Regions from separate parts of the Carnobacterium gallinarum DSM 4847 genome, predicted to be linked through region 2. Evidence: predicted binding sites of a transcription regulator. Region 2 holds the regulator's gene; each other region holds the start of a gene.
The links. The regulator LexA, encoded in region 2, represses DNA repair genes until DNA is damaged. The targets are predictions, from matches to a motif close to CNAACANNTGTTNG.

Region 1 (5,383 bases), on a different contig from region 2:
TATGATCGAGCCTTGTGTTATGTATACGTTGATAACGTACTGATTCAAAATATACTTGTTTCTGAAGGACTTGCACGTGTCGCATATATTAGTAGTCCTAATGATACCAAACTAGCTGAAATCAAAGGATATGAGCAGATTGCTAAGGATGAAAATGTTGGAATTTGGTCCATTGAAGGGTACGTAACTAACCAGAGTTTTAATCCTTAAAATAATTGGGAGGAATGTGAAAAAATGAAAAATAAATATTCTAAAATAGTAAAAAAAGTTAAAGGATTACTAGCAATTGCAAACGATCAAAAAAATGATGAAGAATGCCAGTCAGCATTCGTGTTAGCGCAAAAACTAATGATTGAGTATGGAATAAACAAGAGTGATGTTGAAGATACTTTAATATCTGAAGAGATAAACGAAGAAAGTGTAACTATTTTTAAAAAGATGTTTTGGTGGGAAAGGCAGCTATCTTCCATTATTGGTGAAAATTTTAGAGTGAAAGTTTTTTGGAGAAATAAAACGTTAGATGGGGAGCATAAAAGAAAATCTAAAATAGTCTTTTACGGGTTAGAGAAAGACTTGGAATTAGCTAAAGAAATGTATTTATTAGCGTTTGAAGCCCTTGTTTATCATAGTAAAACCTATATTTCTTACTACTATGAAGAGACAGGAGAAGCTAGAGAAAGGTATATAACAGAGTCCGTTAAATCCAGCTATATAAGTGGATTTTTGGAGGGTTTAGAAAACAGATTTGCAGAACAAGTGGCTATTTTACAAGAAGAATATTCTTTGTTGGTAATGATGCCTGAAGTTGTAGAAAAAAGTTATGAAGAAATGTCAAAAGGGTTTGGATCATATTCTATAAATACTCCTCCACCTGTTATTGGTGAAGCTTATAAAGAAGGTTTGAAAAAGGGGAATGGAATAGACTTTACAAAAAGTACAATTGACACTACGGATTATTCGAGTGTTTACAACAAGATTATCACCTATTCTCAAGGTGCCACAAGAGATCTATTAGCTAAAATAATTAAAATTGAAAATGAAACAATGATTTTACTAAACTGCTATGACATGCAAAATGAAGATTTACCAACATTTTATAAATGGGAGCTAGCATTCGATTACCCTTTTGAATTTGCAAAGGAAAAAGATATTGTTAGATTCGATAAAAATTTAGTTAGTTTTAAAAAAAATTATTCTCAATCTTTTGATGAATTAGAAGTGGAACTTGGTGTTCAGTTAAACTGTCATCAAAACTAAAAAATAGAATGGAGTGGTGATATGAACGTAGGAACAATGATTAAAGATGCTAGGAGAGCAAAAGGGTTAAATCAACAAGAATTATGTGAGGGAATTTGTACACAAGCTACTATAAGTAATTTAGAGAGTAATCGAACTTTGCCAAACGCTCGAACACTGAAATTAATTGCAGACAGGTTGATGATTGATTTTAATGAACTGATGGACCTCTTCCCAAATAAAAATGGAAAAAATGAGATACTACAGTCGGCAAAAGTATCATTAAGAATGAAGGACTATGAGAAAGTAAGAAAAATTTTGCTTAAAAATTCTAATTTAAAGAAATTATCAAATAATGAAGTGAAGGAGTATCATTATTATCTTGGCATGGCAGAATTACTAGGAAATAATAATGTTCCGGATGCAATGTATCATTTTAATTTAGGGTTACAAGTGGTGGATAATAGAATGGATCTGATTGGAATTTCAACTTTAAATGGGATAGGCTATGCCTATTTTATGAATAAGGAAAGTGAGAAAGCTAAATTTTATTTTGAAAAGTCATTAACACAATTAAAAGAAATGAGAAGTGGTGATGATAAATTCTTAGACTTAGTAGAATTCAGTAAAATATATTATCATTCGGCAAAATATTATTCATACGTGAAGGAATATGATAAATCAAATGATTTACTTTCTAAGGCAATAGACTTGCAGAAAAAAGAAGGCGAATTACCAGGGCTAGAAATACTTTATTTTGAAAAAGGTGTAAATTTTGCACTATCTAATGAATTAACAGCTGGTAAAAAAATGATTTTTATCGCTTTAGCATTATGCGAAATCAACTTGAATGAGATCCTTATCACACGAATATTAAAAGAAGCAAAAGAATTGGGAATGAATTCAATTGCATACGAAAAATAAATAAAAGAAAGAAGTATTAATCTGTTATTTTATTAAATTGAAATCACAAAGATGCTTACTAGAAATTAATAAAAAAAAGGGCTCGAATTAGAGTTCTTTTTTTTGCTATTTATTGGTGTTGTTCGCTTTACAACGCGAACTTCTGTTCGCATAATAAGGAAAATGAAATGAAAGGATGACAAGTATGGAAGTTGAAATGGATTATTCAAATGAGCCTCATGATGATATTTTATGTGTCGACGTAAAATCTTTTTACGCCTCGGTTGAGTGCGTTGAGAGGAAGTTAAATCCTTTAACAACGATGCTTGTTGTCATGTCCAATGCAGAAAATGCTGGTGGTTTAGTGCTAGCAGCTTCACCAGCTGCAAAGAAGCGGTTAGGTATTTCAAACGTGTCCCGAAAATATGACTTGCCAGATCATAAAGATTTACTCGTAGTACCGCCACGAATGTCCCTTTATATAGAGAAAAACAAAGAGATACTTAATATATTCAGGAAGTACGCTATAGAGGACGATATTTTAGTCTACTCTATCGATGAAGCCTTTATAAGAGTGTCACCAGTCAAAAAATTATTTCACTCTAGCGCTTACGAAATCGCTCGTAAAATCCAAAAAGATATATACCATAGTCTTGGTTTATATGTGACGGTTGGGATAGGGGACAATTTACTTTTAGCAAAACTAGCCCTGGATAATGAAGCAAAAAACGCCAAAGATTTTAAAGCTGAATGGCGTTATGAAGACGTTCAAGAAAAGGTTTGGAGTATTGATCCGCTCACCAATTTTTGGGGGATTGGTTCTAAAACAGCAAATAAGCTAAAATTGATGGGAATACGCTCTATAAGAGATTTAGCCAATGCTGATGTAATGAGGCTAAAGAACAAATTCGGCGTACTTGGAGAACAATTATATGCACATAGCTGGGGCTTAGACAGAAGCGACATTACAAAAAAGCACATGACGCTTGAAAAGTCATACGGAAACTCACAAGTCCTTACAAAGGATTATTATATAAAAGAAGAAATAGAAGTCGTAATAAAGGAAATAGCCGAACAGGTCGCAAGTAGATTAAGGAAGCACGATTGCCAAAGTGGTTGTGTGTCATTGATGGTCGGTTATTCAATTAACCAAACTGAAAAAGGCTTTAACAGACAAATGAAAATTCCATTTACTAACAATACGAAGGAGATAGCAAAGCATTGCTTATATATTTTCAACAAGTATTACCTAGGGGCACCAGTGCGCCATTTAGGGGTTTCGTGTTCAAAATTAAAAGTTGATTTAGCTGTACAATTAGATCTGTTTAAAGAGCCTGAAAGCCAGTTAAATGAGCTTGTAATTGATGATATTGTTGATAGAGTAAGAAGAAAATACGGTTTTTCTTCAATTGTACACGCAAGTAGTTTAATAGAAGGAGCAACAGCAATTAAGCGGAGTTCATTAGTCGGTGGTCATGCTAGTGGACATATTAAAGCTATTGCAGGCATAGATAAAAATGAATGATATTCTAGCGTATGAATCGGGGGAAATGACGTTAAACGACTTACAAGAATCCTTGCAGGGATTAGGAGAATATGAGTATTTGGAAATAGGAAGCAATCGGTTAACTTTTTATCTTCAGTTAATAACTGAAGGCGTAATATTCGATTACTCGACTCCAATTTTTGCAGAATGGGAAAATTCCTTGAACTTTTAAAAAAACATAAGAAAAGGTGCAATGAGTAATTTTAAATACTCATTGCACCTTTTTTGTGTTTAAAAGTGCTAATTACATAAAAAAATAATAATAGGTTCAAAGGTCAAAAGGCAAATGAAGAAGTTCAAATAATTAGATCAAAAGAAAAAAGATTAAAAAATCCAGGGCGAGTGCTTAAAGCTTTCAGCTTTTAAAATAACTAAAAAAATGAATTTTCTAGGAAGTCTAACGAACCCTGGAACGATTAAAAAGGAGTAGTTACGTATTAGTAAAACTCAGTTTGTGAAAATATAGATAGAGTAAAATAGATAATTGACATATACGCATGATGCGTAGTATAATAAAAGAGGAAGAGGTACGCATGGTGCGTAGTTCAGTTGTTTTTTAGTATTTTGAAAGGGATAGGTAAGGATATGGAACAAATTAATATCAATTTTTCTACTCACTTTAAAAAAATGTGGTTTAACTGTGGGCTAGATGAAATGGATTTAGCAGATTTAGAAAAGAACATTATTGAATTTGAACATTGGCGAGAGAGTAAAGATCAAGTATTAGGTGATCTAATTGCTGGAACAGGTGGAGCTATTAAATTAAGATTTACTAGTAGCAAATCAAAAAAAGGTAAGAGTGGCAGTGAGCGAGCGATATATTGCGCTTTTGACGTCAATGGTAATATCAGAGAATACAACTTTATTTTATGCTATGCTAAAAATAGTAAAGAGACTTTAACAAGTAAAGAAAAAAAAGCTTTAAAAAATGTAGTAAAAGAATTAAAGAAAAATCGACCTAATTAATTAAAAAAACTAACCTAAATAAAATACTAAAAAAAAAACTAACTCAAATAAAATACCAATAAAAAACTAACCTAAATAAAATACTAAAAAAAAAACTAACTCAAATAAAATACCAATAAAAAACTAACCTAAATAAAATACTAAAAAAAAAACTAACTCAAATAAAATACCAATAAAAAACTAACCTAAATAAAATACTAAAAAAAAACTAACTCAAATAAAATACCAATAAAAAACTAACCTAAATAAAATACTAAAAAAAAAACTAACTCAAATAAAATACCAATAAAAAACTAACCTAAATAAAATACTAAAAAAAAAAACTAACTCAAATAAACTATAATAATACAAAAAAAGGGTGGCAATTAAAATGACTAAAAAAATAATACAAGAAGTAACAGAAGAAATGTTTTTAGCGGATTTAGAAGCGTCTTTTGCTGACTTTTTAACTGATAAGGAGGGTGTTAAATCAGTAGATAGAAGGATATACAAAATAAAAAAAGCTCCTGTCTATTCAGCACAAGATATTAAAAGAATTAGAAATAAATACAATTATTCTCAAAAAACATTAGCTAGTATTTTAAATGTGTCTGTAAGGACTGTAGAAAATTGGGAAATATCTAAATCGCAACCAAGCGGAAGTACCTTCCGACTTTTAGAACTACTAGAAAAGATGAATTTTACTGAAGAAATTGAAGAAAGAATAATTGTGAACGCGAATTAAAGTGGTTC
Region 2 (5,383 bases):
GTTTATTTTAAACATCAGGAAGATGCCTACATTAAAAAATTGATAAAAAAACAAAGCAAGCAGGTAATTCTCCTTGCAGAAAATACAACATTTACTAAAAATGCACCATATAAAGGGTTAAACCTCCAAGATATTGATATTTGGATTACAAATGAAGAACCAACGAAGAGACAACGAGATTTATTTGATGAAAGAACTAAAATCCTTTATTGATAGGTAGTTACGTTTGATTGAAAATAATAGGAGATAGCGTGTTGTAAACGGAAATAAATTAATTTTGAAAACTATGCTAATAAAATTTATAAAAAAACACCAACATATAAATTGCAGTTTTATATGTTGGTGTTTTTTAATTAAAATATAACTCATTTATATAATTTTGATAAGCTTCAAAGATGGCATAAAAGAAAAAGGCGATATAACTTGTTAGATCACGAGAGAATTCTAATAAATCTTCATGAGTTCGCTTTAAGTCACCGGCATCAATTGCATCTTTTAAAAAGATTAAAATGGCTGTATGAAATTCAAAAAAGTAGGCATGTAGCTCTTTTAAGGGGGTTCCCATTGCTGCACGATCCTCAGCAAGGTAACGACAAACATTATCATTAGGTTGATCATTTCGGAAATTATCTATCGCTAAACCAAGATAATAAATTCCTTGTTTTCGTTGTTCATTCGCAAAATTTGTTTCTTTTTCTCTAAGTAGATATTCATTTGTTTTTGTATAGTAGTCAGAGTAATATAAATCAAACAGTTGCTCTTTATGTTCGTCTATGTAATTAACTTCATTAATATAGTCCATCATTAAACTCCTTTTTACAAGTATATTGATATTTTTTTAATATAAGAATGGGAAATTCTAACAAAAACAATCATATAACAAATTTGGTATAAAAAATAGAAGAAAATGATATTTTTTAAAAGAAGTTGTGTAATTGTGAACAAAAAAACAGAAATCTAAGTAGATTTCTGTTTTTTTTATAAGAGCAAGCAAAGTTAATTAAGCAGTTTTTGCTTTAGGTTCACGACCTAAGATAAACTCTAAAATAGTTAATACTACTAGAATACCAACAATAATCATAAAGCTTCCAGATGTTTTAACTCCAAAATCCCATGTATTGTAAATCCAAATAACTACTAAACTGTAAAGAATAGAAAGAATATTTAATGCGCCGAAAGCCCATAAATTTCCATTTTCCTTATTTTTCAAATACATTCCGCAAAGACCAATACTTAAAACGATCCAAGCAACTTGAACTAATAAACTAAACCAATAAAATAAAAATGCAACCATCTTTTTTCCTCCTTTTTTATCCACCTATTAGATTTTAGCACAAATTAAAGTAGAAACAACTAATAGGACTTAAAATAATAAAAATAGTATTCAAATCAAGAACAAACTTGACATGAATACTATGAAATTGCTAAGTTTAAGAAATATGACTACGATAAAGTCCAACTACTTTTCCAAGAATACTTACTTCTTCTAGTATAATTGGTTCTAATGTATCATTTTCTGGTTGTAGACGATAATGGGTTTGCTCTTTGAAGAATCGTTTACATGTTGCTTCATCTTCATTTGTCATAGCGATAACGATATCACCATTGTCAGCATTTGCTTGTTTGCGTACAATGACATCGTCACCATCAAGAATCCCAGCATTAATCATACTTTCACCACGAATTTTTAACATAAACAATGAATCTGCATCGTAATTAAGATGCGGTGGAATTGGAAAGTAGTCACTAGCATCTTCTACAGCTAGAATTGGTTCACCAGCTGTTACAGTTCCTAATAAAGGTATTTTATCAGAAGGCACACCTAACTTTGAAAGACCAGCAGCTGTTAATTCAATTGCTCTGGGCTTACTTGGATCACGTTGGATATAACCGTTCTTTTCAAGGCGAGAAAGATGCCCATGAACAGTTGATGTTGAAGAGAGGGAAACTGCAGTACCAATCTCACGAACAGTTGGTGGATAACCTTTTAATTGCACCTGTTCATGTATGTACTGAAGTACCTCAATCTGTCTTGATTCTGGTGTTTTACGCATAATTTAGTGCACCTCATTTCTCTTATGATTTCTTGAATATAGAATACCATAGTTTTGAATAAAAATCAAACAGATGTTCGTATTACTTTTTTAGAATAAAAAAATAATCAAAGGAATATATTTTTTTGATTATTTTTGGTATAGTAATGTAAGTAGAATGAAAGAGATGGAGTGAATGGATTATGTTAGGAAAAAATAAAATTGCACGTATTAATGAATTGGCAAATAAGGCTAAGGCCGACGGATTAACCTTAACAGAACAAACTGAGCAAAAAAAATTAAGAGAAGAGTATTTAGCTGCGTTTCGTGGTGGAATGCGTAACCATATTGAGGGAATGAAAGTCGTAGATGATGATGGAAAAGATGTCACACCAGATAAGCTAAAAGACATTCAAAAAGAAAAGGGACTACATGGTCGCTAAAAAAATGAGTTTACTAAGAAAATCTCTTAGTGAACTTTTTTAATATCTATAATTAAATCTAAATTTGGTAAGTTAAAAAGTAATTTAGATATGAATAATAGTGAAAAATACTTAAATTTAAAAAAACGAAAGTTTTTATTGTTAAATTTTATGTTAAAATTAAGTGGATTTTAAGAACTCAAAAGCTAGTTGTATAAAGGTTTTATTTACCTAAAAAGATAAAGGAAGAGTGCTACAAAAAGAAAAATCTATGAGAAACTTGCTAGAAAGCGTTGCACAAATGCAAATAAAACAGTAGAATAAAGGTATAAAAACCGAGAGGATGATTTAATTGTTCGATACAACTGACCAACTTGCAGTAAACACGATTAGAACACTGAGTATTGAGGGGATTCAAAAAGCAAATTCAGGACATCCTGGTTTACCGATGGGTTCTGCTCCAATGGCGTATACTCTTTGGACAAAACACTTAAAAGTTAATCCTAAAAATTCAACTTGGGTAGACCGTGATCGTTTTGTGCTTTCAGCAGGACATGGCTCAATGCTATTATATAGCATGCTTCATTTAGCAGGCTATCAAGTAACAATCAATGATTTACAAAATTTCCGTCAATGGGGAAGTAAAACTCCGGGACATCCAGAAGTTCATCATACAGATGGAGTTGAAGCAACAACTGGCCCGCTTGGTCAAGGAATTGCGAATGCTGTGGGGATGGCAATGGCTGAAGCGCATATTGCAGCTACGTATAACAAAGAAGGACACAAAATTGTCGATCACTTTACCTATGCATTATGTGGGGATGGCGATTTAATGGAAGGCGTGTCTGCAGAAGCAGCAAGTATGGCAGGACATCTAGAATTAGGAAAATTAGTCGTTTTATACGATTCAAATGATATTTCATTAGATGGACCAACTTCAAAAGCCTTTACTGAGAATGTAGGCAAACGTTTTGAAGCATATAACTGGCAACATATATTAGTTAAAGACGGTAATGATTTAGCTGAGATTGAGAAAGCTCTTGAAGCAGCAAAAGCTGAAACGAAAAAACCAACTTTAATTGAAGTGAAAACTGTCATCGGATTTGGGGCACCAAATCAAGGGACATCTAAAGTTCATGGAGCTCCACTTGGAATTGAAGGAATTGCAGCTGCTAAAAAAGTGTATGGTTGGGATTATCCTGATTTTACAGTTCCAGCTGAAGTAACTGCACGTTTTAAAGAAACAATGATTGATAAGGGTGCAGAAGCTGAATCAACTTGGAATGAAACTTTTGCAGCTTATAAAGGTGCTTATCCAGAATTAGCAGCTCAATTTGAACAAGTAATGTCTGGCAAATTACCAAGTGATTGGGATAGCGAACTGCCAGTTTATGAACTTGGTGCAAGTGCTGCATCTCGTGTAACAAGCAGTGAAACAATTCAAGCACTATCTAAAAAAATTCCAGGTTTCTGGGGTGGATCAGCTGATTTATCAGCATCAAATAATACAATGGTTACAGGGGAAAAAGATTTTGAACCTGGTCAATATGAAGGACGTAATATTTGGTACGGTGTGCGTGAATTTGCAATGGCAGCAGCTATGAATGGAATTGCTTTACATGGTGGCTCTCGGATTTATGGCGGAACATTCTTTGTCTTTACTGACTATTTCCGTGCAGCGATTCGTTTAGCAGCAATTACCAGCACACCAGTAACGTATGTTTTAACACATGATTCAATTGCAGTTGGGGAAGATGGCCCAACACATGAACCAATTGAACAATTATCAAGTTTACGTGGTATGCCAAATCTTTCAGTAATTCGTCCAGCAGATGGAAATGAAGTTGTAGCAGCTTGGGAACAAGCAATCACTTCAACAGACCATCCAACAGTACTTGTCTTGACTCGTCAAAACTTACCTGTTATCGAAGGCACTAAAGAAAATGCACGTAAAAATGTAGCTAAAGGTGGTTATGTAATCTCACCACAAGATGGCGCAACTCCAGCAGGAATCTTGATTGCAACAGGATCAGAAGTAGCATTGGCTATCGAGGCTCAAAAAGTCTTGAAAGCGGATGGACAAGATGTAGCTGTTGTTTCAATGCCAAGTTTTGATTTATTCTTGAAACAAGACAAGGCGTATCAAGAAAGTGTTTTACCAACAGCTGTTCGTAAACGTGTTTCAATTGAAATGGGCGCAACTTTTGGTTGGGAACGTTTTGTTGGACTTGATGGAGCGATGATTGGAATCGATAAATTTGGTGCAAGCGCGCCAGGGAATATTGTCATTGAGCAATATGGTTTCACGGTTGAAAATGTTGTTTCAACTTTTAAAGGTCTTTAAAAAATAACTTAAAGCAAGGCTGAAGATTCATTTCGGTCTTGTTTTTTTACTTAGATCAGACTAAATAATCGCACTATAGCAGACTTGAAATGGACAAGAATGAAACATAATACTACTTTTAACAGGGGATTTTTGCAAATAATGTTATTTTTTTCAAGATTCTCGAGTTTATCTATTTATTTTTAGGTCGTAATCTAGTACAATTGATAATTGAGAAGTCTAGGAAGGAGTGAATTGAAATGAATATTTGGTTAAGTATTGGATTAATTATTCTTGCTTTAGTTGGTGGCGCTGTCGGCGGTTATTTCTTAGCAAGAAAAACAATGATGGATTATTTTAAAAAGAATCCTCCCGTTAATGAGGATATGCTACGTATGTTAATGATGCAAATGGGTCAAAAACCATCTGAGAAGAAAATCAAACAGATGATGGCTTCTATGCAAGTGCAAACAGAAAAGGCAAACAAGAAAAAATAATACTTGGAATTAGATTACTTATTTCAGAGTTCCTTTTTTTGTATAAACGGGCAGATTTTTTTCTGCTCGTCTTTTTGTGCTTAGAATTGGGAATAAACTTAGACGGAA
Region 3 (5,383 bases), 110 kb from region 2:
TGAGAAAGAAACTCCAATCCCGTTACTGAGCCACCTGCCTTTAAAATGTGCTTTTCAGAAAAACTTGCTTTAAGAATTTCAACTAGTCCACCTTGAGAACCTAGTGCATCAGGGTCTGGACGCTGATGACGATGAACAATAATCGTTTGATAGTTTTCAATTTCAGTTAGAATTTGATCAAATAGTTGCTGACTCATAATTTTCCTCTTTTCTTTCATTCTTCTTAGGTTCGTTCCATTAATTGACAAATCACGATAGCTTTTGCCACCAAAGTATTTTCAATATAAACTTCTAAATCTAGCTTAGAAGAACGACGACCAATTTCTAAAACACGGGGTTTGATTTCTAGTTCACTTTCAAGTTGAATCATTTTAAAATAATGTAAGTTCATCTGTTCAATTACTGCATTGCGTTTTTGATAAGCGAGTAACGTACGTTGTGAAGCATTCGCAATTAATTCACTTAGGACACCAAATGAAATGGTTCCAACACTATTCGTCATTTGAGGACTTACAGTGAATTTAAAGGCTGGAATCGCGGATCCCCATTCAGCTGGATCTGTATTAACCAATTCTAGTTGTTCCGCAATTTGATCCGCGATTGTGTCTCCAACTTGTGGTTGGCGCTGAGCTAATTGCATCGCCTTCATAACATCCTGACGAGAAATAATCCCCATTAAAGTTAAATCATCCATAACAACGGGCATGACCTCTAAACCATCCCAAATCATTAAATGACCTACACTGGCAACACTCATATGAGTTTTAACGTAGGACGGTTCTTTCGTCATTACTCGATCAATCCCTAAAGTATCTTGTTTTCCAACAACATCTTTAGCTGTAACAATTCCAATCAAACGCATTTTTTTGTTAACCACTGGGAAACGAGAATGATGACTTTGATCATTTAGTTTCCGGTAATCTGCAACTGTATCTTCGCTATTTAAGTACATTGTTTTCGCTATATTGGTATAAATATCTCCAACAAGCATAATGTCTTTTTTAATCAATTGATCCGTCATCGCTCGGTTAATCATCGTCGCGACAGTAAACGAATCATACGTTGTCCGAATAACTGGCATCTCCAATTGATTAGCTAATTCAACAATTTCATCATTTGTATCAAAGCCACCAGTAATTAGTACCGCTGCTCCATTTTCTAATGCTAAACGTTGGGCGCCAATACGATTCCCAACAATCATCAATGAGCCAGGTGTAATATAACGTAGCATTGCTTCTTCAGTCATAGCACCAATAATAAATTTATTTAAGGTTTTATCTAGTCCTGATATCCCACCTAAAATATCTCCTTCAATGATTTTTACAACTTCACCAAAGGTTAATTTTTCAAAATGTTCTTTCATTTTACGTTCAATTCGGATAGTTCCAACTCGTTGAATCGTTGAAACTAAGCCAATATTTTCAGCTTCTTTAATTGCTCGATAAGCGGTTCCTTCGCTTACTTGTAAGTTTTTTGCAATCAAGCGCACCGAAATTCGTTCCCCAACAGGAAGTGTCTCAATGTACGCCAATATCTGATCATGCTTTGTAGGCATCTCTCGCCCCTCCGTTTCACTACTATTCAGTTGCTTAAACAACTGTCCTCATACTTTAAATAAGTTTTACTTCTCTAATATGATATGAGAGCTTTTTATCTTTGATTAATTAAATGAACTAGCTCATATAGTGAATCGGTTCAATTTATTTTTTTAACATTCATCAACCATTCTAGTGAGTTTGTATCAGCATTCTTCCTTCACTCCATGTTGCTAAATAAAGCGGTATATTCTGAATAAAAAATGTTTCTCATGAATTTATTTCCTGTAATAAAAAGAACAGTTAAAATTATTCAATCTGTATTGGTTATAAAAATGACACATGACGGTTGATACCTTGTATTATCCATCTAAAGTTTCTATTTAGTGTGTTATACTTTCCTAAAAAAACTGTATCAGTATTATTTAATTATAGCGTTATTTTTATTTAATTACAACTGATAATCCCGATTAATAAAAAAAGCACACCTTATATATAGTAAAAAAGTATACTAGCTTAAACTCTATCTAGTATACTTTAATCTTTATTCACTTTTTAAGACTTGTATTTTGACTCTCTCCATCATTGACTGAGTCCACTTCCGAATGGTGTGTTTTCGCATAAATAAAGGCATCCATGTCCACATCAGATTAAGCCCACTATCTTCTTCACTAAAATCAAATGTATAACTAGCATATTTTCTGAATAAGTCAAAATATGAAATTGCATTCTGTCTTCTAATTGATAAAGTTATTTATACGTTGACCCAACTACTCCCATTTGCTCCCTAGTAATTACCGTTTCAATAACTTGTGGCATCATTTTAGCCAGTCACATAAACGCCAAACATCCTTAATAGCTGCCGGTATAATTAATTATTCATACCCTATTTTCCTCCAACCTACTTCTCTTCTCAATCTATCATAAAACACATACAGTTTAAATAAATATCAGTATTCAAGAGTAAGATTTATTCGACCATAAAGGCAATACAATATTCTCAAAAGCCTGAGGATCTAATCCAGTCACGGTTATACCTAATAAACGGATTCCTTTTTCCAAACTTCCAGCATCTTCCCACAAACTTTGAGCATGAAAGAAAATCTCTTCACTACTCTTTGTATAAGTTGGTAAGCTCACTCGTCTAGTAATTGTCTCATAATCAGAATTGCGTAATTTTACAACAATAATCTTGCCATGTTTTTGATTGCGTTCTAAAGATGCTTGAACTTTTCCAGCTAAAAATCGTAACTCTGCTAATACTTCCTCTTCTGTTGTTAATGGTTTACCATACGTATGCTCTCGACCAATTGACTTACGCTCACGGGAAACGCGAACTGGTGAATCATCAATCCCACGAACTTTTCTATAAAGCGAATAGCCCATTTTCCCAAAATAGTGAATTAATTCTAACTCATCTTTCTGATATAAATCTGCTCCATTAAAAATGTTTAATTGATACATTTTCTCAGCAGTCTTTTTCCCAACGCCATAAAATTTGCTGATTTCTAGATTATTTAGAAATTCATATGCTTTTTCAGGAGGAATTACCGTAATACCTGAAGGTTTTTGATAATCTGAGGCAAGTTTTGCTATAAATTTATTATAGGAAACACCTGCTGAACAGGTTAAATGTAATTCTTCATAGATTGCTTGTTGAATTAAAGCAGCAATTTTAGTTGCACTTTTAATATTTTTTTTATTTTCTGTAACATCCAAATAAGCTTCATCTAATGACAAAGGTTCGATGATGTCTGTAAAACGTTTAAATATTTCATGAATACTTGCTGAAACTTCTGAATAAAGTTCATGACGACCAGGAACAAAAATAGCTTCTGGACAAAGTTCATAAGCCTTTTGAGCACTCATAGCTGAATGAATACCAAACTTTCTCGCTTCATAATTTGCCGTTGTCACAACACCACGTCCACCATTATCTTTTGGATGTCGAGCTATTACTAACGGTTTCCCTTTTAATGACGGATTTTCACGTTCTTCAACAGAGGCGTAGAAAGCATCCATATCCACATGAATAATTTTACGGGAAGTATCACGAATAGGTTCATCAAACTGAATAACACTACTTCTCATCTTTCTACACCTCCATTTTCTATTAGTATAACACGAACATAAGTTCTTTCCAAGTGATAAAAAAAGCTTATGAATTGCATCTAAATCATTTTAAGATTATAGATTACAAATCTAAGCTTCAATTAAATTGCTTGAATAAAAATATTACAAGCCGCTTTATGACTAATCTGAATCTTTTCGGTTCCTTTTAATAACGTAATTGGTCCTTCATAGGCTCCGATTTCAATAATAGTACATTGATCCCCAATTTCTAATCCAACTGAAACGAGGTAATCAAGTAATTCACGATCATCTAACACTCGTTGAATTTGAATTGTATCGTTTATTTTCATTTCAATTAATGTTTGCAATTCTCTTTCAATAATTCTGCCATCTCGATCAGGAATTACTCCGCCATGAGGACAATTTTTAGGAAACTCTAAATATTCTTCTAAACGATCAGATAAAATAGTGGAGGTGACATGCTCCAATACTTCGGCTTCATCATGTACTTCATTCCATGAATAACCTAAGTTTTCTACTAAAAAAACTTCCCATAAACGATGTTTTCGGACTAAAATGCCTGCTTTCAAAAGACCAGCATCCGTTAACTGCACTCCTTGATAAGGTGTATGCTCAACAAAACCTTCTTTTAATAGTTTAGACATCATTTCACTAACTGAAGCAGCTGATACATTTAAGCCAGAAACAATCTGCTTATTATTGACTTTAGTATGAGCTCCGCCAAGTTCAAATATAATTTTTAAATAGTCTTCTTTATTAGGTGTCATCAATTTCACCTTTCTTTTTCAAGTTATTCCCAATTAGCACATTAAACTCTAATTCATTTAAAGTTTATACACTATCTTATCGAATATTTCGTTAAATATCAAGCACAATTCTTAAATCTGACATGAATTGTCCATAAAAAACCTATTCGCCTGAATCTTATCAAGCGAATAGGTTTGATTGGAGTTTAGTTCATTTTGTTAATAAAAGTAAGCTTACTCACCTTTATAAGAATCAATAATGATTTGACGCAATTCGCTGATTAAAGGCTCTTTAGGATTTGCAGTTGTACATTGATCCATAAATGCTAATTCAGCCATGTTGTCTACAGTATTATCAAGAACTTCTTGAGTAACGCCTTGACCTTTCAAACTCATATCAATGTTTACATCTTTACCTAATTTAATGATTTCTTGTACTAGAGATTCAACTAATTCAGCTGTATTTTTTCCTTTGAAGCCCATGAAGCGAGCAATATCAGCGTAATCTTCGTCTGCACGGAAGAATTCATATTTAGGGAACAATGCATGTTTAGAAGGATCTTTTGCATTGTAACGGATAACATGAGGCATTAAGATTGCATTTGTACGACCATGAGGAATGTTGTATTCTCCACCAATTTTGTGTGCGATTGAGTGGTTAATTCCTAAGAATGCATTGGCAAAGGCCATACCCGCCATTGTTGATGCATTGTGCATTTTTTCTCTAGCTTCTTCGTTAGCTAAATCATATGAGTTGCGTAGGTTTTCAAAGACTAATTTGATTGCTTGTAAGCTTAAACCACGAGTGTAATCACTTGCCATTACTGACACATATGATTCAATTGCATGAGTTAAAACATCCATTCCTGTATCAGCAGTAACTGATTTAGGTACACTCATAACAAATTGCGGATCAATGATTGCTACATCTGGTGTTAATGCATAATCTGCTAATGGGTATTTAACATGTGTTTCACTATCTGTAATAACCGCAAATGGCGTTACTTC

Region 1: the regulator LexA is predicted to act here: its motif matches at 2,296-2,309, upstream of BR43_RS00655 (Y-family DNA polymerase).
Region 3: the regulator LexA is predicted to act here: its motif matches at 3,660-3,673, upstream of dinB (DNA polymerase IV).

What each region holds. Positions count from the first base shown of each region.
Region 1 is NZ_JQLU01000002.1:67,453-72,835, reverse strand. It holds gene BR43_RS00670 (thermonuclease family protein) at 1-210, shown strand, start outside; gene BR43_RS00665 (DUF2786 domain-containing protein) at 235-1,257, shown strand; gene BR43_RS00660 (helix-turn-helix domain-containing protein) at 1,279-2,160, shown strand; gene BR43_RS00655 (Y-family DNA polymerase) at 2,345-3,664, shown strand; gene BR43_RS00650 (hypothetical protein) at 3,657-3,857, shown strand; gene BR43_RS00645 (hypothetical protein) at 4,271-4,651, shown strand; gene BR43_RS00640 (helix-turn-helix domain-containing protein) at 5,022-5,375, shown strand.
Region 2 is NZ_JQLU01000005.1:2,909,000-2,914,382, forward strand. It holds gene BR43_RS18205 (DeoR/GlpR family DNA-binding transcription regulator) at 1-213, shown strand, start outside; gene BR43_RS18210 (hypothetical protein) at 350-802, opposite strand; gene BR43_RS18215 (hypothetical protein) at 1,001-1,294, opposite strand; gene lexA (transcriptional repressor LexA) at 1,431-2,054, opposite strand; gene BR43_RS18225 (DUF896 family protein) at 2,237-2,476, shown strand; gene tkt (transketolase) at 2,808-4,799, shown strand; gene BR43_RS18235 (YneF family protein) at 5,039-5,275, shown strand; gene BR43_RS20245 (hypothetical protein) at 5,294-5,383, opposite strand, start outside.
Region 3 is NZ_JQLU01000005.1:2,795,035-2,800,417, reverse strand. It holds gene BR43_RS17675 (DHH family phosphoesterase) at 1-197, opposite strand, end outside; gene BR43_RS17670 (DRTGG domain-containing protein) at 224-1,555, opposite strand; gene dinB (DNA polymerase IV) at 2,493-3,626, opposite strand; gene BR43_RS17660 (metal-dependent transcriptional regulator) at 3,749-4,396, opposite strand; gene adhE (bifunctional acetaldehyde-CoA/alcohol dehydrogenase) at 4,610-5,383, opposite strand, start outside.